4 regions of the Streptomyces sp. NPDC093097 genome follow, and region 4 is predicted to be linked to each of the others. Evidence: riboswitches for the same ligand, from Rfam matches in the RefSeq annotation. Region 4 holds a riboswitch; each other region holds the start of a gene.
What was found. A riboswitch is a leader RNA that binds a small molecule or an ion and turns the genes downstream of it on or off. The one in region 4 is predicted to bind cobalamin.
Positions count from the first base shown of each region.

Region 1: another riboswitch for cobalamin. It lies ahead of ACIQE0_RS11875 (CoA-acylating methylmalonate-semialdehyde dehydrogenase); the one in region 4 lies ahead of ACIQE0_RS05685 (HoxN/HupN/NixA family nickel/cobalt transporter).
Region 2: another riboswitch for cobalamin. It lies ahead of cobN (cobaltochelatase subunit CobN); the one in region 4 lies ahead of ACIQE0_RS05685 (HoxN/HupN/NixA family nickel/cobalt transporter).
Region 3: another riboswitch for cobalamin. It lies ahead of metE (5-methyltetrahydropteroyltriglutamate--homocysteine S-methyltransferase); the one in region 4 lies ahead of ACIQE0_RS05685 (HoxN/HupN/NixA family nickel/cobalt transporter).

Region 1 is NZ_JBIVOW010000005.1:375,813-383,140, forward strand. Features, by position in the region: gene ACIQE0_RS11865 (enoyl-CoA hydratase/isomerase family protein) at 1-583, opposite strand, end outside; gene ACIQE0_RS11870 (acyl-CoA dehydrogenase family protein) at 580-1,728, opposite strand; gene ACIQE0_RS11875 (CoA-acylating methylmalonate-semialdehyde dehydrogenase) at 1,734-3,233, opposite strand; cobalamin riboswitch at 3,452-3,584, opposite strand; gene ACIQE0_RS11880 (fluoride efflux transporter FluC) at 3,843-4,334, shown strand; gene crcB (fluoride efflux transporter CrcB) at 4,429-4,803, shown strand; gene ACIQE0_RS11890 (short-chain fatty acyl-CoA regulator family protein) at 4,888-6,336, opposite strand; gene ACIQE0_RS11895 (MmgE/PrpD family protein) at 6,572-7,328, shown strand, end outside.
Region 2 is NZ_JBIVOW010000026.1:30,860-38,187, forward strand. Features, by position in the region: gene ACIQE0_RS32945 (cobalt-precorrin-5B (C(1))-methyltransferase) at 1-1,025, opposite strand, end outside; gene ACIQE0_RS32950 (cobalt-precorrin-6A reductase) at 1,043-1,813, shown strand; gene ACIQE0_RS32955 (precorrin-2 C(20)-methyltransferase) at 1,828-3,345, opposite strand; gene ACIQE0_RS32960 (precorrin-8X methylmutase) at 3,396-4,028, opposite strand; gene cobG (precorrin-3B synthase) at 4,025-5,545, opposite strand; cobalamin riboswitch at 5,629-5,780, shown strand; gene cobN (cobaltochelatase subunit CobN) at 5,813-7,328, shown strand, end outside.
Region 3 is NZ_JBIVOW010000001.1:518,895-526,222, reverse strand. Features, by position in the region: gene ACIQE0_RS02150 (chitinase) at 1-324, shown strand, start outside; gene ACIQE0_RS02145 (LysR family transcriptional regulator substrate-binding protein) at 363-1,178, opposite strand; gene ACIQE0_RS02140 (DUF5997 family protein) at 1,249-1,635, shown strand; gene ACIQE0_RS02135 (thiol-disulfide oxidoreductase DCC family protein) at 1,724-2,128, shown strand; gene ACIQE0_RS02130 (metal-dependent hydrolase) at 2,576-3,277, opposite strand; cobalamin riboswitch at 3,609-3,827, shown strand; gene metE (5-methyltetrahydropteroyltriglutamate--homocysteine S-methyltransferase) at 3,986-6,295, shown strand; gene ACIQE0_RS02120 (Imm53 family immunity protein) at 6,190-6,780, shown strand; gene ACIQE0_RS02115 (Pr6Pr family membrane protein) at 6,683-7,328, opposite strand, start outside.
Region 4 is NZ_JBIVOW010000003.1:49,459-56,786, forward strand. Features, by position in the region: gene ACIQE0_RS05660 (universal stress protein) at 1-503, opposite strand, end outside; gene ACIQE0_RS05665 (methyltransferase) at 760-1,923, shown strand; gene ACIQE0_RS05670 (nucleoside/nucleotide kinase family protein) at 2,191-2,847, shown strand; gene ACIQE0_RS05675 (MarR family winged helix-turn-helix transcriptional regulator) at 3,054-3,836, shown strand; gene ACIQE0_RS05680 (alpha/beta hydrolase) at 3,833-4,681, shown strand; cobalamin riboswitch at 4,780-5,025, shown strand; gene ACIQE0_RS05685 (HoxN/HupN/NixA family nickel/cobalt transporter) at 5,056-6,255, shown strand; gene ACIQE0_RS05690 (VOC family protein) at 6,331-6,834, opposite strand; gene ACIQE0_RS05695 (DoxX family protein) at 6,908-7,328, opposite strand, start outside.

The sequences.
Region 1 (7,328 bases), on a different contig from region 4:
GCCGGGGAAGGCGGTCCGCGGGGACGAAGTGGTCGGCGAGGCCGCACAGCAGGGCGTCGCCGGCGCCGATCGCGGTGCCGGTGAGCGCGAGGTGGGTGCCGAGTTCGCCGGGGGCCAGGCCGAGCAGGTAGGTGCCGCCGACGTCCGGGACGAAGCCGATGCCGGTCTCGGGCATGGCGATCTTGGAACGTTCGGTGACGAGGCGGACGTCGCCGTGGGCGGAGACGCCGACGCCGCCGCCCATCACGATCCCGTCCATGACGGCGACGTAGGGCTTGGGGTAGTGCGCGATACGGGCGTTCAGCCGGTACTCGGCCCGCCAGAAGGCGGCCGATGCGGTGCCTGCCGCACGCGCGTCCTCGTAGATGGCGCGGATGTCGCCGCCTGCGCACAGACCGCGCTCGCCCGCACCAGTGAGGACCACGGCCGCGACCGCGGGGTCCTTCTCCCAGGCGGTCAGCGCCTCGTCGATGCGGTCGACCATGGGGTGGGTGAGGGCGTTGAGGGCGCGGGGCCGGTTGAGGGTGATGCGGCCGGTACGGCCCTCGGTGGTCAGGAGGACGGGCTCGTCGGTCTGGGTCACCGCAGTGCCTCCGTCAGGCCGCGGGCGACGATGACGCGCATGATCTCGTTGGTTCCTTCCAGGATCTGGTGGACTCGCAGATCGCGGACGATCTTCTCGATGCCGTAGTCGGTCAAGTATCCGTAACCGCCGTGGAGTTGCAGGGCGCGGTCGGCGACGGAGTAGCCGGTGTCGGTGGCGAACTGCTTGGCCATCGCGCACAGCTGCGGTGCCTGCGGGTCACCGCGGTCCAGGGCCTGGGCGGCCTGGTGGACCAGGGCGCGGGCCGCGGTGAGTTCGGTCGCCATGTCGGCGAGCCGGAACTGCAGCGCCTGCGCGTCCAGCAGCCGCCGGCCGAACGCCTCGCGGTCGGCGAGGTGGACCAGGCTGCGGTCGAGTGCGGCGCGGGCGCCGCCGAGGGAGCAGGCGGCGATCCCGAGCCGGCCGCCGTTCAGCCCGTGCATGGCGATGCGGAAGCCCGCGCCCTCCCCGCCGAGCAGCCGGTCGGCGGGCACCCGCACCTGGTCGAGGATCACCTGGCGGGTCGGCTGGGCGTTCCAGCCCATCTTCTTCTCGTTGGGGCCGAAGGACAGCCCGGGGTCGTCCCTGTCGACAAGGAAGGCGGAGATGCCGCGCGGGCCGTCGTCGCCGGTGCGCGCCATGACGACGTAGACCTGGGAGGCCCCGGCGCCCGAGATGAACTGTTTGACGCCGGTGAGGACGTAGTGGTCGCCGTCGCGCAGGGCACGGGTGCGCAGGGCGGCGGCGTCCGAGCCGGCGCCCGGTTCGGTCAGGCAGTAACTGCCCAGGTCCTCCATGGCACACAGCCTGGGCAACCACCGCTCGCGCTGGGCGGCGTCGCCGTAGTGGTCGATCATCCAGGCGACCATGTTGTGGATGGAGACGAAGCCGGCGATGGACGGGCAGCCGGAGGCCAGGGTCTCGATGATCAGCGCGCCGTCGGTGCGGCCGAGCCCGCTGCCGCCGCTCTCCTCGCGCACATAGATCCCGCCCAGGCCGAGCCCCGCGGCCTTGCGCAGGACGTCGGTCGGGAAGTGCTTGGTCTGGTCCCACTCCACGGCGTGCGGGGTGAGATGGTCCTGGGTGAAGTCGAGCGTCGCCTCGACGAGGGCGAGTTGGTCCTCCGTGAGCATGGTGGTGGTCATGGCGCTCACCCCATGGTCGGGATGGTGAAGCTCGCGCCCTCCTTGGCCCCGGAGGGCCAGCGCGAGGTGACGGTCTTGGTGCGGGTGTAGAAGCGGATCGCGTCCGGCCCGTGCTGGCCCAGGTCGCCGAAACCGGAGCGCTTCCAGCCGCCGAAGGTGTGGTAGGCGACCGGTACCGGAATGGGCACGTTCACGCCGACCATGCCGGTGTTCACCCGGCGGGTGAAGTCGCGGGCGGTGTCCCCGTCCCGCGTGAAGATCGCCACGCCGTTGCCGTACGGGTGCGCGCTGGGCAGCCGCAGCGCCTCCTCGTAGTTCGCGGCCCGCACGACGCACAGCACGGGACCGAAGATCTCCTCCCGGTAGACCCGCATCTGGGTGGCGACGCGGTCGAAGAGCGAGGGGCCGGCGAAGAAGCCGTTCTCGTGGCCGTCGAGGGTGAACCCGCGGCCGTCCACGACGAGTTCGGCGCCCTCGTTGACCCCGATGTCGACATAGCGGCGCACCCGGTCGAGGGCGTCCCGGCTGACCAGCGGTCCGAAGTCGGCCTCGGGGTCGTCGCTGCGGCCGATGCGCAGCTTCCCGATGCGCTCCTTCAGGCGCTCCACCAGGGCGTCGGCGGTGGCCTCGCCGACCGGCACGGCCACGGAGATCGCCATGCAGCGCTCCCCCGCCGAGCCGTAACCCGCCCCGATCAGCGCGTCGACGGCCTGGTCGAGGTCGGCGTCCGGCATCACGATCATGTGGTTCTTGGCGCCGCCGAAGCACTGCGCCCGCTTGCCGTGCGCGGCGGCGGTGGCGTAGATGTGCGCCGCGATCGGGGTGGAGCCGACGAAGCCCAGCGCACCGACCCGGGAATCGGACAGCAGGGTGTCGACCGCTTCCTTGCCGCCGTTGACGACGTTGAAGACGCCCGGCGGAAGCCCTGCCTCCAGGAACAGTTCGGCCAGCCGCAGCGGCACGGAGGGGTCGCGCTCGGAGGGCTTGAGGACGAAGGAGTTGCCGCAGGCGAGGGCGGGCGCGGCCTTCCACAGCGGGATCATCGCGGGGAAGTTGAACGGGGTGATGCCGGCGGTGACGCCGATCGGGCTGCGCAGTGAGTGCACATCGATGCCGGTGCCGGCGTTGTCGGTGAACTCGCCCTTGAGCAGGTGCGGAATCCCGGCGGCGAACTCCACCACTTCCAGGCCGCGTTGCAGGTCACCGTGGGCGTCGGCGACCGTCTTGCCGTGCTCGGACGACAGCAGCCGGGCCAGCGACTCCCGTTCCCCGTCGACCAGTTGGAGGAACTTCATCATCACCCGCGCACGGCGCTGCGGGTTCCACTCGCCCCAGGCGCGCTGGGCCTCGGCGGCGTCGGCGATCGCCGCCTCGGTCTCTGCGCGGCCTGCGAGCGGGACGCGGGCCTGGACCGCGCCGGTGTTGGGGTCGTACACATCGCCATAGATCCCCGAGGTGCCCGGGGTGTGCTTGCCGCCGATGAAATGTGCCAGTTCACGGACCATGAATGCCTGCTCTCCGTCAGGTGAGATCCGGGGATGGCGCACCGGCCCGCACGGACGCCGAAACGGCGCGGGCGGGCGGCGCGGGATACGCAGGGCTGGGCCACCGTCAGAGGTCGCCGCTCGGCGCCCGTCGGATTCGCCGGTCGGGAGCGCGGGTGCATACCGGTGCCATGCGTGTCTGCTCCATCCTCGTGGACAACACGGAACACCCCGCGGCCGGTATCCTGACTCCCGGATCAGCACACGCTCCCCGGCCTTCCCGACGGACTCTCCGTCAGTGGCCGGTCTCGTTCGGGGAGCGCATTCCCCGGTCACAGTGGCGGGACCGCGCCGGAATCGCACCGGCTTCCCTGCACCGCGGGCCTTGCCCCCGAACATATAGTTGGACGTCCTAGTAAGTCCACCCCCACCACGTAACCGCACATCGCTGTCCGTGTTGGAGCCCCACCCGCCAGGCGCTACGCTGGGCACCCACGGCCACCGTCCCTCGGCGCCGTGACGGCGGTGGGGCCCGCCGTACCCGAACCGCAGCACCATGTGCCGCCAACGGTCCCTACTTGCGATCAGGCGCACCCTTTTCCGGGGTGCCGGCGAGTAGGAGAAGTGCGCGTGGAACCCCCTCGGACCGAGGCTCTTGCGGAATCCGTCGCCCCAGGCACCGGACCGTTGGACCGCCTGCGCCGTGCGCGGCGCCCTTCGCCCACGGATCAGTGGCCGGTGATCGGCGCGGTCTCCGTCGGCGGGGCCCTGGGCGCCGCCGCCCGCTACGGAGCCTCCCTGACGTGGCCCACCGCCCCCGGCGCCTTCCCCTGGACCACCGTGGGCATCAACGTCCTCGGCTGCGCCGTGATCGGCGTGTTCATGGTCGTCATCACCGACGCCTGGTCGGCGCACCGACTGGTCCGGCCCTTCTTCGGCACCGGCGTCCTCGGCGGCTTCACGACGTTCTCCACGTACGTGGTGGACATCCAGCTGCTGGTCAAGCAGCACCGCGCCGGCGCCGCGCTGGCCTACCTGGTCCTGACCGCCCTGTCCGCGCTGGCGGCGGTGTGGCTCGCCGCCGCGCTGACCCGGCGCGTGATCGGGTGGCGGACGCGATGACCGGGCGGAACCGCAGCGCACTCATGGACCAGGCACCGGCGACCCGCGACGGGGTCCGGGCCGACCGCACCACCGACCAGCAGGAGACCACGGCGTGAACTGGGCCCTCGTCCTCATAGGCGCGATGATCGGCGCCCCCCTGAGGTATCTGACCGACCGGGCCGTCCAGCGCCGCCACGACACCGTCTTCCCCTGGGGGACCTTCACCATCAACGTCCTCGGCAGCCTGATCCTCGGGCTGGTCACCGGTGCGGTGGCCGCCGGAGCGGCATCCCCTCATGTGCAACTGCTCGTCGGCGCCGGGCTGTGCGGGGCCCTGACGACCTACTCGACGTTCTCCTACGAGACGCTGCGCCTGACCGAGGACGGCGCGCGGCTCTTCGCCGCGGCCAACGTCGTGGGCAGCATCACCGCCGGCCTCGGAGCGGCCTTCATCGGGGCCGCGCTGGCGCAGGCGATCTGGGGATAGCGCGATCCGCTCCCCCTTCTGGCGAACGGCCCCAGGGCATCGGGTCGCGCCCTGGGGCCTTGTCGTGCCCGGGAGCGCGGAGGTTCAGCCGAGGGGGGTCCCCGACTCCACCGGGTAGGGCACATAGGTGCGGCGGTCCGGGTCGATGGCCAGGCGGCCGCCGGCCGGGGGGCGGGCCCGCTGTGCGCAGTCGCGGCGTTCGCAGATGCGGCAGCCCAGGCCGATGGGGGTGGCGGCGCGGGGGTCGTCCAGGGCGATGCCCTCGGCGTAGACGAGGCGGTGGGCGTGGCGCAGTTCGCAGCCGAGCGCGATGGCGAACTCGGCGCGCGGGGCGTGGTGGCCGAAACCGCCGCGGGTGAGGGTCCGCGCGATCCAGAAGTACCGCTTGCCGTCGGGCATTTCGGCGACCTGGGGCAGTATCCGGCCGGGCGCCGAGAACGCCTCGTACACCGTCCACAGCGGGCAGGTGCCACCGAGGCGGGAGAAGTGGAAGTCGGTCGCCGACTGGCGTTTGGAGATGTTGCCGGCCCGGTCGACGCGGAGGAAGGAGAAGGGGACGCCCCGGCGACCGGTGCGTTGGAGGGTGCTCAGGCGGTGGCAGACGGTCTCGAAGCCGACGCCGAAGCGCGCGGAGAGCAGCTCGATGTCGTAGCGCACGCCCTCGGCCGCGGCGAGGAAGGCGGTGTACGGCATGAGGAGGGCACCGGCGAAGTAGTTGGCCAGGCCGATGCGGGCCAGCGCCACGGACTCCGGCGAGGTCAACTCCACGGCGCTGGCGGCGAGTTGGTCAAGCAGTGGGCCGTGCTCCAACAGGGCGAGCTGGGTGGCGAGTTGGAAGGCGCGCTGGCCGTCGCTGAGCCAGGGGGAGAGGAACAGCAGACCGGTGTCGGGGTCGTACCGCCGGGCGTCGGCGGCACGGCCCGGCGCCGTCTGCACCACCCGGACGCCGCTCCGCTCGGCGAGGCGGGCGGTGAGCGGGTCGGCGGACCGGCCCGGCCGCAGTCCCATGCTCTCGGCCGCGCGCTCGGCCTCGGTGTCCAGGGGCTCGAAGTGGTTGTGGTGGGTGTAGAAGAAGTCCCGGACCTCGTCGTGCGGCTCGGTCGCGGGCAGCAGGCCGTCGTGCGCGCCGGGGGCCCCGAGGGCGGCGGCCTGTTCGGCGGTGTCGCGGTAGCGGCGGTGGAGGGAGACCAGCGCGCGGGCCACCTCCGGGTGGTCGCGGGCGGCTTCGGTGATCTCCTCGGCGGCGGGCAGCGGCACCCCGCACGCCTCGTCGGCGAGGGCGGCCCGCAGGTCGGCGGCGAGCCGGTCCTCCTCGGCGTCGGAGAAGAACTCCGCGTCGACGCCGAAGACCTCCGCGATCCGCAGCAGCACCGGTGCGGTCAGCGGGCGCTGGCTCTGCTCGATCTGGTTGGCGTAGCTGGTGGAGATGCCCAGGGCGCGTGCCAGGTCGACCTGGTTCATGCCGTGCTCGCGACGCAGGCGGCGCAGCTTGGCATGCGCGTAGACCTTGCGGTCGGCCGGTCGACGGGCCATCGCCCACCTCCTCGTCGCGGGACCGCGGGAACCGGTGCCGCCGGGTGCTACCGCGCGGCCCCGCAGCGGCAGTACCTTGCGAACATAGCATCCGCACAATTCGCAACATTCGCAGATTCACAGCCCCGGACCGTAGGGAATCCGCAGCTTGGCGGGGTGGCGCGAGCAGAGCCGCGCGGGGAGTCTCGATCACGTCAGCACTCGCCAGGACCACCCGACCTCCACGAGGAGTCCCGTGATCGAGCACCACGTCCGTGTCCACCCCAGCGCCGACCGGCTCCCCCGCGAGGACCAGCTCGCCTGGAAGCTCGCGGCGGTGGCGACCGGCACCGAGGAACTGGACGCCGACAGCGCCGGCATGGCCGTCAACCGCGTCATCGACAACGCCTCGGTCGCCGTCGCCTCCCTGCTGCGCCGACCGGTCGCCGTCGCCCGCGCCCAGGCCACCGCGCACCCCGGCGCCTCCCCCGGCGCCTCGGTCTTCGGCACCCGCACCCGCGTCTCCCCGGAGTGGGCCGCCTGGGCGAACGGCACCGCGGTCCGCGAGCTGGACTTCCACGACACCTACCTGGCCGCCGACTACTCCCACCCCGGCGACAACATCCCGCCCCTGCTCGCCGTCGCCCAGCACACCGGCCGCACCGGCGCCGACCTGCTGCGCGCCGCCGTCGCCGCGTACGAGATCCACGTCGCCCTGGTCAAGGGCATCTGCCTGCACGCCCACCGCATCGACCACGTCGCCCACCTCAGCGCGGCCACCGCCTGCGGTCTGGGCGCCCTGCTGCGGCTGCCGACGGAGACCGTCTACCAGGCCGTACAGCAGGCGGTGCACACCACCACCGCGACCCGCCAGTCCCGCAAGGGCGAGATCTCCAGCTGGAAGGCGTACGCGCCCGCCTTCGCCGGCAAGGCCGCCATCGAGGCCGTCGACCGGGCCATGCGCGGCGAGACCTCCCCCTCCCCGATCTACGAGGGCGAGGACGGCTTCCTGG
Region 2 (7,328 bases), on a different contig from region 4:
CCGAGCGGAACGCCGGCCGCGGTGCACAACTGGAGTGCGCCGAGGCCGGTGTTGGCCCCGGCCACCGCCTCCGCCAGCGCCTCGTCGGCACCGCCCCGCCGGGCCAGTTCGGCCAGGAAGCCCTTGTCCACCTGGGACCGCGCCGAGTGCAGGTCCAGATGCCCGACCGCGAGCTTGGAGAGCTTGGCGAAGCCGCCGCAGATCGTCAGCCGGTCGACGGGATGGCGGCGGATGTACTTGAGCACCGCCCCCGCGAAGTCCCCCATGTCCAGCAGCGCGTCCTCCGGCAGGTGGTGCAGGGCGACGGCGACCTTCTCCGACGTCGAACCGGTGCATCCGGCCACGTGCCGCCGGCCCGCTGCCCGTGCCACGTCCACCCCGCGCCGGATCGAGTCGATCCACGCCGAGCAGGAGTACGGCACGACGATCCCCGTCGTCCCCAGGATCGACAGTCCGCCGAGGATGCCCAGACGCGGATTCCAGGTGCTGCGCGCGATCTCCTCGCCGTGGTCGACGGAGACGGTGACCTCGACGTCCGCGGTCGCGCCGCTTCCCCGGTGCGCTTGTGCGACGTGTGCCAGATGCTCCCGGATCATCTGCCGCGGTACGGGATTGACGGCGGGTTCGCCGACGTCCAGCGGCAGTCCCGGGCGGGTGACCGTCCCCACGCCGGGCCCCGCCTTGAAGACCACGCCGCTCCCGGCCGACAGCGCCCGCACCGTGACCCGCACCAGCGCCCCGTGCGTCACGTCGGGATCGTCCCCGGCGTCCTTCACCACCCCGGCCATGGCGGTGGCCGGGCCCGCCCCGGCGGTCAGTTCCTCCACGGCGAGCGCGAAGGACGGCGTCTGCCCCTTCGGCAGCGTGATCGTGACCGGGTCCGGGAACTCCCCGCTCAGCAGCGCGGTGTACGCGGCGGTGCTCGCCGCGGTGGCACACGCCCCGGTGGTCCACCCGTGCCGCAGCCCGGTGTGCGCGAGCTGCGCGCTCCGCCCTCCCGTACCCTTCGGTTGCGCTTCACCCACGGAGGAACCCGCCGCTCATGCCGTCTTCACCCGTCCACGATTCCGTCCGCCATGTGCTGGTCCTCGGCGGCACCACGGAGGCCCGCCGGCTGGCCGCGGCGCTGGCGGAGGAGCCGGGGGTGCGGGTGACGAGCTCACTGGCCGGCCGGGTGGCGACGCCGCGGCTGCCCGCCGGGGAGGTGCGCATCGGCGGGTTCGGCGGCCCCGAGGGCCTGGCCCGCTGGCTGCGGGAACATGCGGTGGACGCGCTCATCGACGCCACCCATCCTTTCGCCGGCACGATCAGTTTCCACGCGGCCCGGGCCGCCGCCACCGCCCATGTTCCCCTGCTGGCGCTCCGCCGCCCCGGCTGGGTCGCGCAGCCCGGCGACGTCTGGCACCCGGTGCCCTCGCTGACCGAGGCCGCCGCCGCCCTCCCCGCCCTCGGCGGCCGGGTCTTCCTGACCACCGGCCGGATGGGCCTGGCCCACTTCGCCCACCTCACCGACCTGTGGTTCCTGGTCCGCTCGGTGGACGCGCCCGAGGCCCCGCACCCGCCCCGGATGACCACCCTCCTGGACCGCGGCCCGTTCACCCTCGACGGGGAACGGGAGCTGCTGCGCCGCCACCGCATCGACGTCCTGGTGACGAAGGACAGCGGCGCCGCGGCGACCGCCCCCAAGCTGGCGGCCGCCCGGGAGGCCGGGGTGCCGGTGGTGGTCGTCCGGCGGCCGCCCGTCCCGGAGGGCGTGCCGGTGGCCGAAGAGCCGGACGCGGCGCTGGGCTGGGTGCGGGCGCTCCTGCGCTGACGCCCCGCGGGCGGTCAGCGCTCCGGATACCGCCGCGGCGTCCAGACCACCTCGGTGCCGTCGTCGCGCCGCACCCGCCGGGTCTGGGACGAGCCGACCAGCAGGAGCGTGCGCATGTCGACCTCGGTGGGATCGAGTTCGGCGAGCGGGACGGTGCGCAGCGACTCCTCGGGGCCGCCGATGTCACGGGCGAGCATCACCGGGGTGTCCGGCGCACGGTGCTCCAGGAGGACGTCCCGGGCCTTGGCCACCTGCCAGGTGCGGCTGCGGGAGCCGGGGTTGTAGAGCGCCAGCGCCAGGTCGGCGGAGGCCGCCGCGCGCAGCCGCTCGGCGATCACCTCCCAGGGCTTGAGCCGGTCGGAGAGCGAGATCACCGCGTAGTCGTGGCCCAGGGGGGCGCCGGCGCGGGCGGCGGCGGCGTTGGCGGCCGTGACGCCGGGCAGGACCCGTACCGGGATGGCGCGGTAGGGCTCCTCCGACGCCACTTCGAGGACCGCGGTGGCCATCGCGAAGATCCCGGGGTCGCCGCCGGAGACCACCGCCACCCGGCGGCCGCGGCGGGCCAGGTCCAGGGCGAACTCGGCGCGTTCGGACTCGACCTTGTTGTCCGAGGGGTGCCGGCGCTGGCCCGGGCGCACCGGGACGCGGTCCAGATACGTGGTGTAGCCGACGAGGTCGTCGGCGGCGGCGAGGGCTCCGCGGGACTCCGGGGTGAGCCAGCGCGGCCCGGCCGGACCGGTGCCCACCACCACCACCTCACCGCGGTCCGCGGCGGCCGGCTCCGGCGCCTCGGCCGCGGTGGCGAGGCGGCTGGGGACGACCGCGACGGAGAAGTACGGGACGGTGTCGGCGTCGATGTCGGACAGCGCGCCGGTGCGCTCCCCGGCCATCGTGGCGCGCTCGACGTAGCGGGCCTCCGGCATCCGGCCGGAGCGCTCCAGGGCGCGGCGGACGGTGGGGAAGGTGCGGCCCAGCTTCATCACCACCGCGGAATCGGTGGCGCTCAGACGGGCGGTCAGCTCTTCCTCGGACAGCGTGCCGGGGAGGACGGTCAGCACCTCGTCGGCCTCGGTGAGCGGGGTGCCCAGCCGGGCCGCGGCGGCGTTGATGGAGGTGACGCCGGGCACCACCTCGGTCGGGTAGCGGTGCGCCAGCCGCTTGTGCATGTGCTGGTACGAGCCGTAGAAGAGCGGGTCGCCCTCGGATATCACCGCCACGGTGCGGCCGGCGTCGAGATGGGCCGCGAGCCGTTCCGCCGCCTCCTCGTAGAAGTCGTCCAGCGCGCCGCGGTAGCCGCCGGGATGGTCGGTCGACTCGGTGGTGACCGGGTAGACCAGGGCCTCCTCGACGTGGTCCGGGCGGATGTGCCGCGCGGCGATGGAGCGCGCGATGGAGCGTCCGTGCCGGGCGCTGTGGTACGCCACCACATCGGCCTCGGCGATCACCTCCACCGCCCGCAGGGTCATCAGGGACGGGTCGCCGGGGCCGAGGCCCACGCCGTAGAGGCGCCCGGTGGACCGCCGCGGGGACACCGCGGCCGACTGGTCCGGGGTACCGCTGCTGGCCTGCTGCTCGCTCACGCTCACTCTTCCTCGCTCGCCAGGGCGTTGAGCGCCGCCGCGGCCATGGCGCTGCCGCCGCGCCGCCCGCGCACCACGATGTGCTCCAGCTGCGACGGATGGTCGATCAGTGCGTCCTTGGACTCGGCCGCGCCGATGAAGCCGACCGGGATGCCGAGGACGGCGGCGGGGCGCGGTGCCCCTTCCTCGATCATTTCGAGGAACCGGAAGAGGGCGGTGGGGGCGTTGCCGAAGGCGACCACGGCGCCCTCCATCCGGTCCCGCCACAGTTCGAGGGCGGCGGCGCTGCGCGTGGTGCCCATCGCGGCGGCCAGCTCCGGAACGGACGGATCGCCGAGGGTGCACAGCACCTCGTTGTCCGCGGGCAGCCGCCTGCGGGTCACGCCGCTGGCCACCATGGTGGCGTCGCACAGGATCGGCGCACCGGCGCGCAGCGCGGCCCGGGCACGGGCCACGACGCCCGGCGTGAAGGCCAGATCGCGGACCAGATCGACCATGCCGCAGGCGTGGATCATCCGGACCGCCACCCGGCTGGCGTCGGCGGGCAGTCCGGACAGGTCCGCCTCGGCGCGGATGGTGGCGAAGGACTGGCGGTAGATGGCCGCCCCGTCCTTTTCGTAGTCGAACGCGGTCACTGGGGCCTCGGGGTCGTGGAGTGCGGGGTGGAAGAGGGGTGGGGCGTACCGGAGGGGGACGCGGTTTCCCGTGGCACCGGGGCCGGTTCGGCCGTGGTGCGGGACACCGGATCCCGCGGTGGTGTTTCACGTGAAACGGTGCCCGGCCGCGAGGTTTCACGTGAAACCGGCGGCGGGGCAAGGGTGTTGGGGCGTACCGCGGTGGTGCGGTACCCGTCGGACGTGGCCAGGACATCGACCCAGGCACCGTGCGGATGACCGCAACGCCGAGCGCAGCCCGACCAGTGCACGGGCAGTCCACCGGGCAGGCCGGGGCCGTCCGCCGGGACGGTCAGGCCCTCGGCGAGGGCGGCCGCGGCATCGCTCCGCACGTCCGTCAGGGACTTGGCGCAGCCGGGAAGACCGGTGCAGGCGGTGACCCCGCGCCACGGGGAGGCCGGGTCGGTGACCAGCCCGGCGGCGGCGAGGTCGGACAGCCGTCGGGCCGCCGCGGCGGCCGGCAGGCCGGGGAGGACGATGCCGCGCCAGGGCGTGAGGCGCAGCGCGCCGGAGCCGTCCGCGGCGGCGACCTCGGCCAGCAGCCGCCACTGGGCCACCGTCAGCCGGCCGAGCGGCGCCAGGACCACGAGGGCGCGGCGGCCGTCCGGACCCTCGACCGGGCCGGGCGCGGTGGGGTCCGGGTACGGCGCCGCCGGCCGCGGGCCGGGCGCCCCGGCGTACTCCGCGGAGATCCCCGCGGACCGCAGCGCACCGTGGACGTCCTGGGCGGTCAGCGGCCGTGCGGCGGGGAGTTCGCGGACCCGCCAGGCGCCGCTGCCGCTCGCCGTGGCGGCGGCCAGGAAGGTCTCGGCGGCGGTCAGCGCCGCCCGCGGGACGTCGTCCGCCGCGATCCGCAGCGCCGTCCGGTCGTCGCCGACCCGGAGCAGCGCCCCCTGCCCGGACGCCGCTCCCGGCGCGGACGCGGTGGCCGCCGCGGCCGGCCGGACCGATTCTGCGAGCAAGGTCACATCGCCGCCGAGGCCCGCCACATCGCCCCGCCCGTCGTCGAGGACGAAGAGGAAACGGCCCGAGAGCGCCGTCGCCGGCTCGCTCGCGCACAGCAGCGCGTCCAGGCTCCGGGCCCACAACCGCACGTCGGAGGGGGTGTGCCGGTCCAGCCCGGCCAGCGGCGAGGCCAGGATGTTGCGGATCCGCTCATGGCGTACGGACGGCAGCAGCCCGGCGTCGGCGAGGAGGTCGGCGAGGGGGCCGCCGCAGTCGTCGGGCAGACCGCGGAGTTCGACGTTGCCGCGGGAGGTGAGCGAGAGGTGGCCGTCGCCCAGACGCTCCGCGGCGTCCGCCAGCGCGTCGGCCTGATGAGACGTCAAGTCCCCTGCGGGCAGCCGTATTCGGGCGAGGCTGCCGTCGGCGGCGGAGTGCAGCCGCAGCGCTCCCGGGCAGGCGTCACCGCGATCCCGCACCGGCGGTCCGGCCCGGTCGGGGCGTGAAGAGGGGGAGGGCGGCATGGCGGCGAGCATACCTACGCCACCGGACCCGGAACCGGGGCGAGGGGGCGTGCGGGACGGGTTCCCGACGCCCGCTCCCGCAGCGTGCCCGCAGCCCTTACTATGCAGGTCGGCGGGTCGGCTGACCCGCCGGACGCCAGCGACGGCGCCAGGGAGGAAGCCCGGTGAGAATCCGGCGCGGTCCCGCCACTGTGAACCCGGCCACGGCCGGGTGAGCCAGGAACTCCCGCCGTCCATACGACCACCCGGGGCGTGGACACCCCGAGGAAGGGCTGCGCCGTGATCCTGCTGTTGTCGACCTCGGACACCGACCTGCTCAGCGCTCGCGCGGCCGCGGGCCCCGTGCCGTACCGGCTCGCCAACCCCGCCCGCCTCGACGTCGCCGAACTCCCCGGTCTCCTGGAGGGCGCCGACCTCGTCGTCGTCCGCCTGCTCGGCGGCCTGCGGGCCTGGCAGGACGGCCTGGACGTGCTGCTGGCCGCGGACCAGCCCCGCCCGGTCGTGGTGCTCACCGGCGAACAGGCCCCCGACGCCCAGCTCATGGAGGCCTCCACGGTCCCCGTCGGGATCGCGGCCGAGGCGCACGCCTACCTCGCGCACGGCGGCCCGGCCAACCTCTCCCAGCTGGCCTGCTTCCTCAGCGACACCGTCCTGCTCACCGGCCACGGCTTCGAGCCGCCCGCGACCGCCCCGTCCTGGGGCCCGCTGGAGCGGCCGGCGTCAAAGGCGACCGGTCCGACGGTGGCCGTGCTCTACTACCGCGCCCACCACATGAGCGGCAACACCGCCTTCGTGCACGACCTGTGCGACCAGATCGAGCGCGCCGGCGGCCGTCCGCTGCCGCTCTACGTCGCCTCGCTGCGCGCCCCCGAGCCGGAGCTGGTCGAGGAACTGCGCGCGGTCGACGCCGTCGTCACCACCGTCCTGGCCGCCGGCGGCACCAAGCCGGCCGAGGCTTCCGCGGGCGGCGACGACGAGTCCTGGGACGCCGGCGCGCTGGCCGCCCTGGACGTGCCGATCCTCCAGGCCCTGTGCCTGACCGGGTCGCGGGCCTCCTGGGAGGCGAACGACGAGGGGCTCTCCCCGCTGGACGCCGCCTCGCAGATCGCGGTGCCCGAGTTCGACGGGCGGCTGATCACCGTGCCGTTCTCCTTCAAGGAGGTCGACGAGGACGGCCTCCCGGTGTACGTCGCGGACGCCGAACGGGCCGCGCGGGTCGCCGGGATCGCGGTCCGGCACGCCCGGCTGCGGCACATCCCGGCCGCCGAGAAGCGGCTGGCGCTGGTGCTGTCGGCCTACCCCACCAAGCACTCCCGGATCGGCAACGCGGTCGGCCTGGACACCCCGGCGAGCGCCGTCGAACTGCTGCGCCGCCTGAAGGCCGAGGGCTACGACTTCGGCAGCGAGCCGGTGCCGGGCCTCGCGTCCGGCGACGGCGACGAGCTGATCTACGCCCTCATCGAGGCCGGCGGCCATGACCAGGAGTGGCTGACCGAGGAGCAGTTGGCCCGCAACCCGGTCCGCATCCCGGCCGCCGACTACCGCCGCTGGTACGCCACGCTGCCGCAGGAGCTGCGGGAGTCCGTGGAGGAGCACTGGGGCCCGCCGCCCGGCGAGATGTTCGTCGACCGCAGCACGAACCCCGAGGGCGACATCGTGCTGGCCGCCCTGCGCCGCGGCAACCTGCTGATCCTCATCCAGCCGCCGCGCGGCTTCGGCGAGAACCCGATCGCGATCTACCACGACCCCGATCTGCCGCCCTCCCACCACTACTTGGCGGCCTATCGCTGGATCG
Region 3 (7,328 bases), on a different contig from region 4:
CAGTACTACAACGGCAGCATGTACGGGTGCTCGGGCGACTCCTACGAGGCCGGCACGGTCGAGGGCTTCACCGAGCAGACCGACTGCCTCGACAAGGGCCTGACCGTCCAGGGCACCACGATCAAGGTCCCCTACGACAAACAGGTCCCGGGCCTGCCCGCCCAGCCCGGCGCGGGCGGCGGCTACCTGTCCCCGGACCAGGTGAGCCAGGCGTGGAACACCTACCGCAACGGCCTGAAGGGCCTGATGACCTGGTCGCTGAACTGGGACGGCGCCAAGGGCTGGACCTTCGGCGACAACGTCAGGGCCGCCCAGGGGCGGTGAGGGGCGGGCCCAGCGACGGGAGGCCCTTCGGACACGTCCTAGGACCGTCGGCGCGGCCCCCCGCGCCGGCCGCCGCCCTTGGTGCCGCCGGTCGCCCGCCGCGCGGGGCGCCCGCCCGTCCGCCCGGCAGCGGACTTCCCACCGGCGGACTTCCCGGCCGCGGGCTTCGCACCGGCCGTCTTCCCCCGCGCCGCGCCGCCCCGGGCACCGGACGCCTTCTCCTTGGCCTCCGCGGGCTCGGCGCGACGGCCCCGGCTGCTGTTCACGGTCCGTCCGCGGACGATCCCGATGAAGTCCTCCACCTGGTCGGTGGTCCGGTCCTCGCGCCACGACAGTGCGACCCGGGACTGGGGGGTGCCGGTGATCGGCCGGTAGGTCAGGTCCCGCCGGTGGTACAGCCGGGCCAGCGACTGCGGGACGACCAGCAGCCCGATCCCCGCCGCGACCAGCTCGATCGCGTCCTCGGTCGTGGCCGGGCGCTCGAACGCGGGCCGGCCCGGCGGGCGCTCCCACTCCAGGACGTCGTCGAGCGGGTGCAGCACGATCTCGTCGGCGAGGTCGTCCACGGAGACCTCCTCGAACGCGGCCACGAGGTGGTCCTTCGGGACGACGACCACCGTCTCCTCGGTGTAGAGCGGGATCGCGCTCAGGTCCGTCCGGTCGACCGGCAGCCGCAGGAAACCGGCGTCGGCGCGCTCGCCGCGCAGTTCCCCGGCGGCCTCGGCGGCCGACACCTGGAGCAGGGCGAGGGGGACGTCCGGCAGGCGCTCGTTCCAGATCCGCACCCACTTGGCGGGTGTCACTCCCGGTACATACGCGAGCCGGAACGAAGGGGATGCTTCCGAACCTGTCACCCCGCCAGGCTACCCGCCGTGGCCGGAGGCCGTGGTCAGCGGAGGTGCGCACGCTCGATACCCTGGACCCATGAAGTCGCACCAGACCGCCCAGACGATGAAGCCCGCCACCGCGGCGAAGAAACTGGGTGTGTACCTCGAGGCCACCCCCGCAGAGTTCCAGGAGGGCGTGGTCTCGCGCAGCGAGCTGAACACGCTCCAGACGGATCCGCCCGAGTGGCTGCGCGAGCTGCGGCGCAACGGCCCGCACCCCCGCCCGGTGGTCGCGGCGAAGCTGGGTGTGTCCATCTCCGGCCTGGCCCGCGGCGGGATCACCGAGGCCCTCACCACGGCGCAGATCGAGGCGCTGAAGACGGACAACCCCGAGTGGCTGCAGAAGGAGCGCGCCACCCAGGCCGACGTCCGCAAGGAGACGGCCCGCCTGAAGGAGAAGAAGCGCGCCCAGGACGAGGCGTAAGCGCACCGTCACGCTCGGCGGCGGCCCGTCCGGGGCCCCGCCGGCGCCGGCGCGCGACACGGTCCGCAACGACCCGGAAGAGGGCTACATGACGACCGCCAGGACCGCGCCGGTACTCGTCTACGACGGCGACTGCGGCTTCTGCACCACCTGTGTGCGATACGCCGAGCGGCATCTGCGGCCCCGCTGCACGATCACCGCCTGGCAAGACGCCGACCTCGACGCGCTCGGCGTGACCGAGCAGCGCGCCCTGCACGAGGTCCTGTGGATCACCCCGTCAGGAGTGGTCCACGGCGGCGCCCAGGCCGTCGCCAAGCTGCTGCTGAACGCGGGCGGCCCCTGGTCCGTCGCCGGGGCCGTGCTCACCCTCCCCCCGGTGCGCTGGCCGGCCCACGCCGTCTACCGCCTCATCGCGCACAACCGCCATCGCATGCCGGGCGGCACCCCGGCCTGCGCCCTGCCGGCCAACGGCCGCCCCGGCCCGGGCCGTTGAGAGACCGCCGGGGGCACCGCCGGCGCCCTCGGCCCAGGCCCTCCCACCCGCCAGGTCCTGCCCCGCACCCCCGTAGCGGGCCAGGACCTGGCGGGTCGTCCCACGGCTCGCCCCGGTTCTCCGGGCCGAGCCGATCCCTTCTCACGACCGTACGAGACAGGTCCGCGGCATCCGGCCCTCGGCCTCCGGGAGGCGAGCGGCACCAGGGGGACGGCTGACAGCATGCCTGGCCGCGCCGCCGACCGTCGTTAGCCCACGATCGACACGTGCTGCGCAATGCGTCCACTGATCGACTCGGCGACTCGTCGACGGCCGGAACCCGCCGGCAGCGTCCGGCATCGGCCGTTCATGACACCAGGCCCTGCCGTCGCCCTCCCTCCGGGCGCCGGAAGGAAGTGCGACGACAGGGCCTGGGCTGGGAAGCGGGGCTCTGGGGCTGGCCGGGGTCTAACTGAAGGAGTCCGGCGACAAGGCCGTGAACCAGAGCAGGGCGACGGTGGCGACGCCCATGATCGGGGTCAGTATCTCCGTCTCCAGCTTGTTGCCGCTGTGCTTGATGATGACGATCTCGTAGCGCTTCCTCAGAGGCCACAGCCACGGGGCGCCCATCTTCGTGATGGAGTCCCCCAGCAGATGGGCCAGGCAGCCGAGCCCGATGGCGTACGGCAGCCAACCGGGCGCCGACGGGATGAACTTGGCGATGACGCCGGTGCCGATGCCGGCCATCGCGACGATCGTGGCCCAGGCGGAGAAGCCGTGGCCGGGCGGGCAGAGATTGAGCGCGCGCACGGCGAGGGCCAGCAGGAAGAAGGTCATCCCGAGGGTGAAGGGCCGCCCCAGGTACTCCACACCGGCCCAGCTGCCGACGGTCATCAGGGCCACGAAGAACAGCGAGTGGGTGGCATGGCGGTGGCCGCCGGAGGCCCAGGCCACGAAGCGGCACAGGGTCTTGGACACCGGGCCGAGGAAGTTGGCGATGGTGCCGTCGTGGTGGTCCAGGTCGGGCAGCAGCGCGGCACCGGCGCACAGCACCGTGCCCATCAGGATCTCCTGGGGCTGGAGATGCGTGTGCATCAGCAGCGGGGGCAGAAACGGTGTGGTGCCTGCGAAGAGCAGTGCCCCGCTCATCGCATGCGAATGGCCCATCATGGTGCGTCGTCCTCCCCGTACGTGGCACGCCCTCGACGTGCCCCAACCTCGGCGGAGACGGTATCAGCGCGATCGCCGCAACTGCGCCGCAGGAGGGGCGATCCGCAACCCCTCGTTCCTGGAGGTGCTGATGAGGCATCCGCTCAGCTCGTGGTTCCTGACGCCCAGCCACCGGCCTTCGCTCCTCCCCCAGTTCAGGACCGGTGGAGCCGGCATCGCCCTCATCGACGATCCGACCGTCCCGCCGGAAAGAGCGGCAATCCGGAAGAAACAGGGGGAAGGGAAGATCCACATCATGGACGGAACCCTGCGCGCCGCGGCCGGGCCCCGTAGAGTGAGCGGTGCAGCTGGTTCGCCCCGTCCGCCAGGCGGGAGCGTCGCAAGAGGGAACCCGGTGGGAATCCGGGACTGCCCCGCAGCGGTGAGCGGGAACGACCGCCGTCATACGCACTGGGCCCGACCGGGTCTGGGAAGCGACGGCCAGTAGGTGTCCTCCTTCAGGAGGGCGCGCCCGCGAGTCCGAAGACCTGCCAACTGCCCGTGCGCGGACGACCCGTGCGCGGACATCCCGGTGACCTCGAGGGCGGGTCGGCGTACATACCAGTCGGGTGACCGCGCCGTGCGAGGTCCGTCCGTCCGGTGCGTCACCCTTCGCGTCCTCGTCCCGTCCCCGGGATCTCAGGGATTCATCTCGCGAAGGAGATCTCCGTGAACGCCAAGCCCGCAGCCGCGGCAGCACGGGCCACCGTGTACGGCTACCCCCGCCAGGGCCGCCACCGGGAACTGAAGAAGGCCATCGAGGGCTACTGGAAGGGCCGCGTCACCGCGGACGCCCTGCGCGCCACCGCCGCGGAACTGCGCCGCGGCACCTGGCAGGAGCTGGCGGAAGCCGGCATCGGCGAGGTCCCCACCGGCGACTTCTCGTACTACGACCACGTCCTGGACGCCAGCGTCATGGTCGGTGCGATCCCCGAGCGCCATCGCGCGGCCGTCGCCGCCGACCCCCTGGACGGCTACTTCGCCATGGCGCGCGGCACCCAGGACGCCGCGCCGCTGGAAATGACCAAGTGGTTCGACACCAACTACCACTATCTCGTGCCCGAGTTGGGTCCGGACACCGTCTTCGCCCCCGACTCCACCAAGCAGGTCGCCGAGCTCAAGGAGGCCCTCGCCCTGGGCCTGACGGCCCGGCCGGTCCTCGTCGGACCGGTCACCTACCTCCTGCTGTCCAAGCCCGCCCCCGGCGTGGCCGCCGACTTCGAGCCGCTGACGCTCCTCGACCGGCTGCTGCCGGTGTACGCCGAGGTCCTCGCCGACCTGCGCGCGGCGGGCGCGGAGTGGGTGCAGCTCGACGAGCCGGCCCTTGTCCAGGACCGCACCCCGGCCGAACTGGCCGCCGCCGAACGCGCCTACCGCGCCCTGGGCGCCCTCACCGACCGGCCGAAGCTGCTGGTCGCCTCCTATTTCGACCGGCTCGGCGACGCCCTCCCGGTACTGGCCAAGGCCCCGGTCGACGGGCTCGCGCTGGACTTCACCGAGGCCGCGGCCGCCAACCTCGACGCCCTCGCCGCGGCCGGCGGCCTGCCCGGCAAGCGCCTGGTCGCCGGCGTCGTCAACGGCCGCAACATCTGGGTCAACGACCTGGGCCACTCCCTCGCCACCCTCGGCACCCTTCTCGGCCTGGCCGACCAGGTCGACGTGGCCGCCTCCTGCTCCCTGCTGCACGTCCCGCTCGACGCGACGGCCGAACGGGACATCGCACCGGAGATCCGGCGCTGGCTCGCCTTCGCCCGCCAGAAGACCGCCGAGCTCGCCGCCCTCGCCAAGGGCCTCACCCACGGCACCGGCGCCATCGCCGCCGAACTCGCGGCCAACCGCGCCGACTTGGTATCCCGGGCCGCTTCCCCGATCACCCACGACCCGGCCGTACGGGGACGCACCGCGGCCGTCACCGACGCCGACTCCCGCCGCTCCCACCCCTACGCCGAGCGGACCGCCGCCCAACGCGCCCACCTCGGCCTGCCGTTGCTGCCGACCACCACCATCGGCTCCTTCCCGCAGACCGACGAGCTCCGGGCCGCCCGCGCCGACCTGCGCGCCGGCCGCATCGACACCGCCGCCTACGAGGACCGCATCAAGGACGAGATCCAGCACGTCATCTCCTTCCAGGAGAAGACCGGCCTGGACGTCCTGGTGCACGGCGAGCCCGAACGCAACGACATGGTCCAGTACTTCGCCGAGCAGCTCACCGGCTACCTCGCCACCCGGCACGGCTGGGTCCAGTCCTACGGCACCCGCTACGTCCGCCCGCCGATCCTGGCCGGCGACCTCTCCCGCCCCGCGCCCATGACCGTCCGCTGGACGACCTACGCCCAGTCCCTCACCAGCCGCCCCGTCAAGGGCATGCTCACCGGCCCCGTCACCATGCTGGCCTGGTCCTTCGTCCGCGACGACCAGCCCCTGGCCGAGACCGCCCGCCAGGTCGCCCTCGCCCTCCGCGACGAGGTGACCGACCTGGAGGCCGCCGGCACCTCCGTCATCCAGGTCGACGAGCCCGCGCTCCGGGAGACCCTGCCGCTGCGCACCGCCGACCGCCCCGCCTACCTGGCCTGGGCCACCGAGGCCTTCCGCCTCACCACCGGCGGGGTGCGGCCTGGCACCCAGATCCACACCCACATGTGCTACGCCGAGTTCGGCGACATCGTCCAGGCCATCGACGACCTCGACGCCGACGTCATCAGCCTGGAAGCGACCCGCTCCCACATGCAGGTCGCCCGCGAACTCGCCACCCACGGCTACCCCCGCGAAGCCGGCCCCGGCGTCTACGACATCCACTCCCCCCGCGTACCGAGCCCGGAGGAGGCCGCCGAACTGCTCCGCACCGGCCTCCGCGCCATCCCGGCCGAACGCCTGTGGGTCAACCCCGACTGCGGCCTGAAGACCCGCGACTGGCCCGAGGTCCAGGACTCCCTCAACCACCTGGTCACCGCGGCCCGAACGGTACGCACGGAACTGTAGGACCCTGGACGGGCCTGAGCAGCCCTGCCAAGACCTGGCCAGAAACCCCAGGAAGCAACAAAGCCGTCCGCCCGCCCCGGAACCCACGACCGGGGCGGGCGGCCGCGTATCCGGGATATCCCTTCCGGCCATCAGGGCATGAACCTTCCCGATGGAAGCGCTCGTCCAGCCGAACCGTGGGAGACAACCCCGTGCCCCTAGACCCTCTGAGCTCTCTCACCGCCTGGTACACCTGCCAGTGCGACGGCGATTGGGAGCACGAGTACGGCATCCGCATCGAGACCCTGGGCAATCCGGGCTGGTCCGTCGAGATCGAACGTGCCGCAAAGGCAAGGGAACTGCCGGCGGAGCCGTCCTCGGGTTCCCTCGCCCATGGCTTGCGGGGGCCTATGCCCTCAGGTCGGTCGTCTGGTGGGCCGCGGGCGGAGTCCCGTTCCGGGGGCCGCGGAGGCGGGGGCGGAGGCGGTCGAGGAGGACGAGGGTGAGGGCCAGGACGTAGAAGGCCAGGGCGAAGACGACGGCGTTGGTGGCGATGCCGGCATAGCCGTGGAGGTCGACGTCGAGGAAGGGGTAGGGATAACGGCCGTCGGTGCCGGGGGCGAGGAGGGCGCCGCGGATGAGGGCGAAGGGGAGGTAGAGGATGGGGTAGGTGAGCCACTGCCAGGCACAGCGGTACAGGAAGGCGCCGGGGGCGGTGAGGACGAGCCAGTCGAGGACGGCGGCCAACGGGGTCGCGGTGTGGAGGAGTTGGCTGGCGGCCGTCTCCAGGGGAGTTCGGTGGCTGGTCATGGAGAAGCCACTGGCGTCGTTCGAGAGTATGAAGTGGAAGACGAGCCCTGTGATGCAGATGTAGAGCAGCGCTGCGCCGGTGATCCGCGGGGAGAGAGCGGGGCGCCCGGTCCAGGCGCGGTGGGCGGACCAGGCGAAGACGACGGCCAGCAGGATGTTGGACTGGATCGTGAAGTAGCTGAAGAGCCGGCCCAGGTCGTGGGAGGCGACCACGTCCAGGACGATGCCGGTGACCCCGGTCAGG
Region 4 (7,328 bases):
AGCGCGGCGGGCTCGTCGGAGGACGCGTCCACGCCGAGGGTCACCTGCCGGACGGACGGCCGCACCGCCTCGCCGTCCAGGCCCTGCTCGGTGCCGGCGCGGTCCGGACGCGGCACCACCACGACCGGGCAGGCCGACCGGGCGGCGCAGGCCATCCCGTTGGAGCCGAGCAGCAGACTGGCGAAACCGCCTCGGCCGCGCGACCCCAGGACGAGCAGCTGCCCCTCCGCCCCGAGGGTCGGCAGCAGGGGGTCGACCAGTCCACTCAGACTTTGGAACTCCACCTCCGGGAGGTCCGCGAGGTACGGCCGGTCCTTGAGGCCGGCCAGCACCGGGTCGCCGCCCTGATCGCCGGCCGTGGCGCGCTCCTCGGTGGCGTACGGCCAGACGTGCACCACGCGCAGCGGCGCCGACCGCGCCCGGGCCGCGTCCGCCGCCCAGCCCAACGCCCGCTCGCTGTCCGGGGATCCGTCCACACCGACGATGACCGGCAAGGTGCTCATACGGGCCTCCACCCTCGAACCGAATACGCAGGCATACGCCCGCCTACGACCGATCTGACCGTACTGCACGGTATTTGACCGGCTATCTTCATCGTGCCTCCGTGTCGGCGACCGGGACAGGGCCGAACGTCCCACCCCCGTCGCGGAGGTAGAGTCGACCCTCATCTCCACCCCACCCCTCCTCCCCCACGGGCGCGCTGACGCTCCCTGCGGCACCGGGCGCGGGTTCCGAACCACTGACGTGAGGCACACTGCGGTGAACCATCCCCCGGTCGTCGAATGGACCGAGGACGACCAGGCTCGAACCGCCCGCTGGCGTTCCGAGAACGGCGCCCGGCCACCCCGCCGGATCGTCGTCGCGGACGACCGCACCCGGGCCGACGACGCCTACCGGCTCGTCTGCGAGGGCACCGCGCTCCTGTGGCGCGGCGACTTCCACAACGCCCGCCAGCTGCTCACCGCGCTGGCCCGCCGGGTCGACCGCCGCCCGCACAAGGCGCCGCCGGCCGACGTCACCCAGGCCTTCCACCTGCACCGCGCGGCCCAGAACCAGCGCGCCCGCATCCTGGGCATGCTGCTGATCCCGCTGGACGCCCAGCTGGCCGTCCCGTTGCACCGCGCCCCCGACGTCCGCGAGGCGTGCACCCGCGCCTACGGCGCTCCCGAGGAGGCGGAGCCGCCCGCCGGCGCCTCGGAGGACACCGCCTCCCTGGTCTCCCTCAAGGAGCTGCTGGGCGTCATCGGGGCCAACGAATGGCGCCGCAAGGGCGTGGAGATCCCGGCCCTCGGCGGCGACCGGATCCATCCGCACTACGGGGTCTTCTCCCCCGCCCGCGGCGAGTACGTCGACCTGGTCGCCGAGGCCCCGCTGCCCGGCCGGGACCTGGCGTTCGACATCGGCACCGGCACCGGCGTCCTGTCGGCGGTGCTGGCCCGCCGCGGCGTCCGGCGGGTGGTGGCCACCGACCAGGATCCGCGCGCCCTGGCCTGCGCCCGGGAGAACACCGCGCGGCTGGGCGTCGCGGACCGGGTGGAGATCGTCGAGGCCGACCTCTTCCCGGCCGGCCGCGCCCCGCTCGTCGTCTGCAACCCCCCGTGGGTGCCGGCCAAGCCCACCTCTCCCGTGGAGCACGCGGTCTACGACCCGGGCAACCGGATGCTGCACGGCTTCCTGGCCGGCCTGACCGACCACCTGACCCCGGGCGGCGAGGGCTGGCTGATCCTCTCCGACCTGGCCGAGCACCTCGGGCTGCGGCCCCGGGACGCGCTCCTGGCCGCCTTCGCCGAGAGCGGCCTCACCGTCCTCGACCGGCTCGACATCGCGCCCCGCCACCCGCGCGCCCGCGACACCTCCGACCCGCTCCACGTGGCCCGCGCCGCGGAGGTCACGTCCCTGTGGCGGCTGGGGGCGGCGGAGTAGGCCGGGAGGGGCGGGCACCGGCAGGCCGCCGCGCCCGAACTCCGCGATTCCTGCCCGCCGTTGCTCTCCCACGGCGGCGATCGGCGCGGCCCGACCGGCGAAGTGCCGGTGGACCGCGCCGACCCCTGCGCCCGCGGCACGGGCGATCCCGGGCGTCCGCGGCTCGGGCGATCCGGGGCGTCCGCGCCGCGTCGCCGCGTGCTCTTCCGGAACGCCGCCCCCACCACCCGGCCGCCACCGCGACCCATCAGGCACGATGGGACCATCATGAACCTCGACGACCTCGTGGCCCGTGCCCGCCGGCTCGCCGCCTCCGCGACGCCCGGCCGGCGCCGGCTGCTCGGCATAGCCGGGCCGCCGGGCGCCGGAAAGTCCACCCTCGCCGTCCGGCTTGCGGCGGAGCTGACCGGCCAGGCCGTCCTCGTCCCGATGGACGGCTTCCACCTCGCCGAGGCGGAGCTGCGCCGCCTGGGTCGCACGGACCGCAAGGGCGCGCCGGACACCTTCGACCCCGCCGGCTACGCCTCCCTGCTGACCCGTCTGCGCGCCCCCGAATCCGGCACGCCCGTCTACGCCCCGGCGTTCGACCGCCGCATCGAGGAGCCGATCGCCGGCAGCATCCCCGTGGCACCGCACATCCCGCTCGTCATCACCGAGGGCAACTACCTCCTGCTGCACTCCGACCCCTGGGCAGGGATCCGCGAACTCCTCGACGAGGTCTGGTACATCGAGCTGGACACCGCGGAGCGGGTGCGGCGCCTGGTCGACCGCCACCAGCGGTTCGGTCGGCTGCGCACCGACGCCGAGGACTTCGTCCGCACCTCCGACGAGGCCAACGCCCGCCTCGTGGCGGCCACCCGGCCCCGGGCCGACCTGGTCGTCGCGTTCACCACCGAAGAGGCCCCGCCCCCCTTGGACGACTGACCGGTCACCGGCGCCCCGCCGCCCGCTGCGTCGTCAACTCGCCTTCGCACCAACGCCGTTCCACGCCCGGCGAGCAGATCCCCGCCCCTCCGCGCGCCTGCCACGCGCTTCCCCGGGCGCCTTCCGGAGCGTTTCTCCACACGCCTTCCGAAACGACATCAGAGATGTCATCATGACAGCATGAGTGTCGTTGAGGGGGGCTCATCATGAGCGTGACCGAGGGGGATTCCGGTCCGAGCGGCCGGAGCCGTCAGGAAAGTCGGAGCAACCGGAGCGGTCTTGACGATCGCGGAGACCACGACGAACGCGGCGATCGCGGGAGCTGGGACATCCGGCCCGGCCAGGACGAGCGCCACACCCAGGGCGCCGATCAGGCAGCGACGACCGAGGAGTTGCTGTACGACGTCATCCGACGACTGTGGCCGCTGCACCGGACGATCGTGCGCGCGGTGGAGCGCGAGCTCGAAGGCACCGGCATGACCGCCGGCGAGCACGCCCTGCTCGACGCGCTGCGCGTCCAAGGTTCGTGCACGGTCCCGCAGTTGGCCCGCTCTCTGGGGCTGGACCGTCAGCCGGTGCAGCGCTGGGTGAACCACGCAGCGGAGCTGGGCCTGGTCGTGACGGCCCCCAATCCCGCCCACCGCCGCTCGTCCCTGATCGAGCTCACCGACGAGGGCACGGAGGTGATGCGCGGCATCCAGGACGCCGAGGCCGCGGAGCTCCGGCGCGGGCTGGCCGACCTGTCGACCGGAGAGGTCCGCACGGCGCTGCGGGTCCTGGACCGGCTCGGTGAGGAATTCCGGCACCTGGCGGACGGTTCGCACGTTCCCCCGGAGGAACGCGGCAATCCCGAAAAGCAGGACGCCACCGCCCAAGATGCCGCACCGGCCGCCATATCGCCCGGCACATCACCCGGCATCGGGCACCGGCCTCCGGCGCCCGCCCGTCCGACCGCCCGTCCGTCCCGCACAGAACGGCCCGCAGAATGACCCACGACTTCCAGGCATGGTCCGAGATCGACAACGGCACCGTGCCGGTCGACGACGGCGAACTGTTCTATGAGACGGCCGGTTCGGGGCCCGCGGTGGTCCTGCTGCACGGCGGGATGCTCGACCAGCACATGTGGGACGAGCAGTTCGCCTGGCTGGTGAACTCCGGCCTGCAGGTGGTCCGTTACGACTCCCGCGGCCACGGCCTCTCCTCCACGGTGACCGGCGACTGGTCCAACCACGACGACCTGGTGGCCCTGCTGGACGCGCTCGACATACCGCGCGCCGTCCTCGTCGGCCTCTCGCACGGCTCCCGGGTCTCACTGGACACCGCGATCGCCTACCCGGACCGGGTCTCCGCCCTCTTCCTGGCCTCGCCCGGGGTCAGCGGCCGCCCCTTCACCGACCCCTTCATCCTGGAGCACATCCGGGAACAGGTCGCCGCGATCGGCGAACCGGACGGCGCGGAGCGGTACGTGGAGCACTTCCTGCGGATGTGGGTGGACGGACCGCACCGTGCGCCGTCCGCCGTGCACCCCGGCTTCCGGGAGCGGATGCGCGCCTCCGCGTGCGCCAATGTCGAGGTGCACGCGGACGGTGTGGGGGTGGGCATGCCCCTGGAGGTCGGGGCGGCGGACCGACTCGGTGAGATCCGGGTGCCGACCGCCGTCCTCGACGGCGACCTCGACTCCACCGACATCTCCGCCAACGCCCATGCGATAGCGCTGCAGGTCCCCGGCGCCCGGCGGATACGCATCCCGGCCGCCGGCCACACGGTCAACTTGGAGAACGCCCGGCTCTTCGACCACGAACTCCACACCTTCCTGACGTCCCTGGCCCTCTGAGTCCCTGCCACCCCTGCTCCTGCGGCGCGGACCGCCTGCCCGAAGGCCCCGGCATCCTCCCGGGGCCTTCGGGCATGGCCGGATCTCGTCGGTGCCCGCTAGAGTGACCGGGCCGTGGTGTTCGGGAAGACCGGTGCAGGACCTCGTGTCCCAGGCCGGCGCGGCCCTCGCCACTGTGATCGGGGAGTTTCCAGCCCTCTGTACGTGCGACGTGTACGTACGGCGCCACTGACCGCAGCCTGCGGCCGGGAAGGCGGGCCGGAAGCGCACACCCTCCCCCAAGCTCTCAAGGAGCAGGGAGGCACCCCAAAGCCAGGAGACCGGCCACGGCATTTCACGAAGCAATCCACGAGGTGCTGGAGCGTGATGGCCAGATGGCCCTGTCCACGGATACCCCGGACAATTCCCCAACTCCCCGCAGTTCCCTTCCCCCCGGCACACCCGGATCCACCGGTTCGTTCCGCTGGCAACGCCGCGACACCGTCCGCACAGCCGGGTTGATGACGGTCATAGCCGCGCTGCATGTCGTCGCCTTCGGCGTACTCTTCCTCCTGGTCGTGCCGGGCCACTACGCCGTCGGCAGCCAGGTGTTCGGCGTCGGACTCGGCGTCACCGCCTACACCCTGGGCATGCGGCACGCCTTCGACGCCGACCACATCGCGGCGATCGACAACACCACCCGCAAGCTGATGGCCGACGGCAAACGCCCGGTCTCGGTGGGGTTCTGGTTCGCCCTCGGCCACTCCAGTGTGGTGGTCGCGATGTCCGCGCTGGTGGCCGGCGGCGCCCAGCTCGCCGGCACCCTGATGAACGACAACTCCACCACCCACCAGACGCTCGGCCTCATCGGCACGACCGTCTCGGGCACCTTCCTCTACCTCATCGCCGCCCTCAACCTGGTCGCCCTGCTTGGCATCCTGAAGGTGTTCCGGGCGATGCGGTCGGGCGCCTACGACGAGCAGGAGCTCGAAGCCCACCTGGATTCCCGGGGCTTCATGAACCGGATCCTCGGCCGGCTCACCAAGTCCATCAGCCGCCCCGGCCAGATGTACCCGCTCGGTTTCCTCTTCGGCCTCGGCTTCGACACCGCGACCGAGGTGACGCTGATGGTGATGGCCGGCAGCGGCGCCGCGGCGGGCCTGCCCTGGTACGCGATCCTGTGCCTGCCGCTGCTGTTCGCGGCCGGAATGAGCCTGTTCGACACCCTCGACGGCACCTTCATGAACTTCGCGTACCAGTGGGCGTTCTCCAACCCCGTGCGGAAGGTCTACTACAACCTCACCATCACCGGTCTGTCGATCGCGGTCGCGTTCTTCATCGGCACCATCGAGCTGGTGACCGTCCTGCACGACAAGCTCGGCCTCGACGACCCGGTGTCCGGGGCGATCTCCTCCCTCAACCTCGACAACGCGGGCTTCGTCATCGTCGGCCTGTTCGTCGTGGTGTGGGCGGCGGCGCTGGCCTACTGGCGCCTCGGCGGCGTCGAGAAGCGCTGGGCCGCCCGAACACCCGCCGCCCAACCGGCCGAGGCCCCCGCCCCGGCCCCCCACCCCGAAGAACCCGACACCCCGTAGCCCCACGCGCGGTGGCCCTCCCCGTCAGCCGACAGGGAGGGCCACCGCACATCCGGCCCCCTGCGCACACGCGCCTCAGGTGGCCGAGCCGGCCGCCGCGCCCGTCAACAGGTCCGGGCCCCAACGCTCCAGCGCCCCCGCGAGGTCCAGCGGCAGCACCCGCGCCCCCGCGTCCTCCGCTCCCGGCCAGTCCTCCCGCGGCACCCGCCACATCACCTCGAACTCGTTCCCGTCCGGGTCCCGGGCGTAGAGCGACTTGGAGACCAGGTGGTCGCTGGTACCCGCCAGCGCCCCCCGCTCCTGAAGCCGCTCCGCGACCGCCACAAGATCGCCCAGCGTCCCGACCTCCCAGGCCAGGTGGTACAGCCCGATTCGGCCGCTCTCCGGCCCGGGCGCCCCCCGCCCCACCGCGAACAGCCCCAGATCGTGGTCGTTCTGCGAACCGGGCGCGCTCAGAAACGCCGCCCGCCCCGGAATCTCCACGTCCACCGTGAACCCCAGCACCTCGGTGTAGAACTCCACCGACCGTGCCACCTCACGGATGTACAACACCGCATGATTGAGCCGCCGTACGGACATCAACCCTCCCTCTCTTCCCTCAACGCGCTCCCCCGCCTTGGCAGTCGCCGCCCCTGACCCAGGGGCCGCAACCTCACTTCCGGAACAGCAACACCACTGCCGCGAACACCACACCCAGGACGAGCGCGCCCGCGCCGTACATCAGCCGATGCGCGCGCACCACGGGCAGGAGGCGGTCGATCGCGAAGCGGCCGGGTCCGGCCAGCCCCAGCGCGGCCGCCCCGCCGACGATCAGCAGCTCGTACTCCACGCCCTCGGGCGCGAAGAAGCCGCCGCCCCACTTCACCGCCAGCGCGTTGATCATCGTGCCGACCACGGCCGCGGCGGCGAGCGGCGTCAGCAGCCCGAGCACCAGCCCGAGCCCGCCCAGCGTCTCGGCCAGACCGGCGAAAACGGCCATCACCTTGCCGGACGGGTAACCACTCGCCGTGAAGAACTGGGCGGTGCCGTCCAGCCCACCCCCGCCGAACCAGCCGAACAGCTTCTGGGCGCCA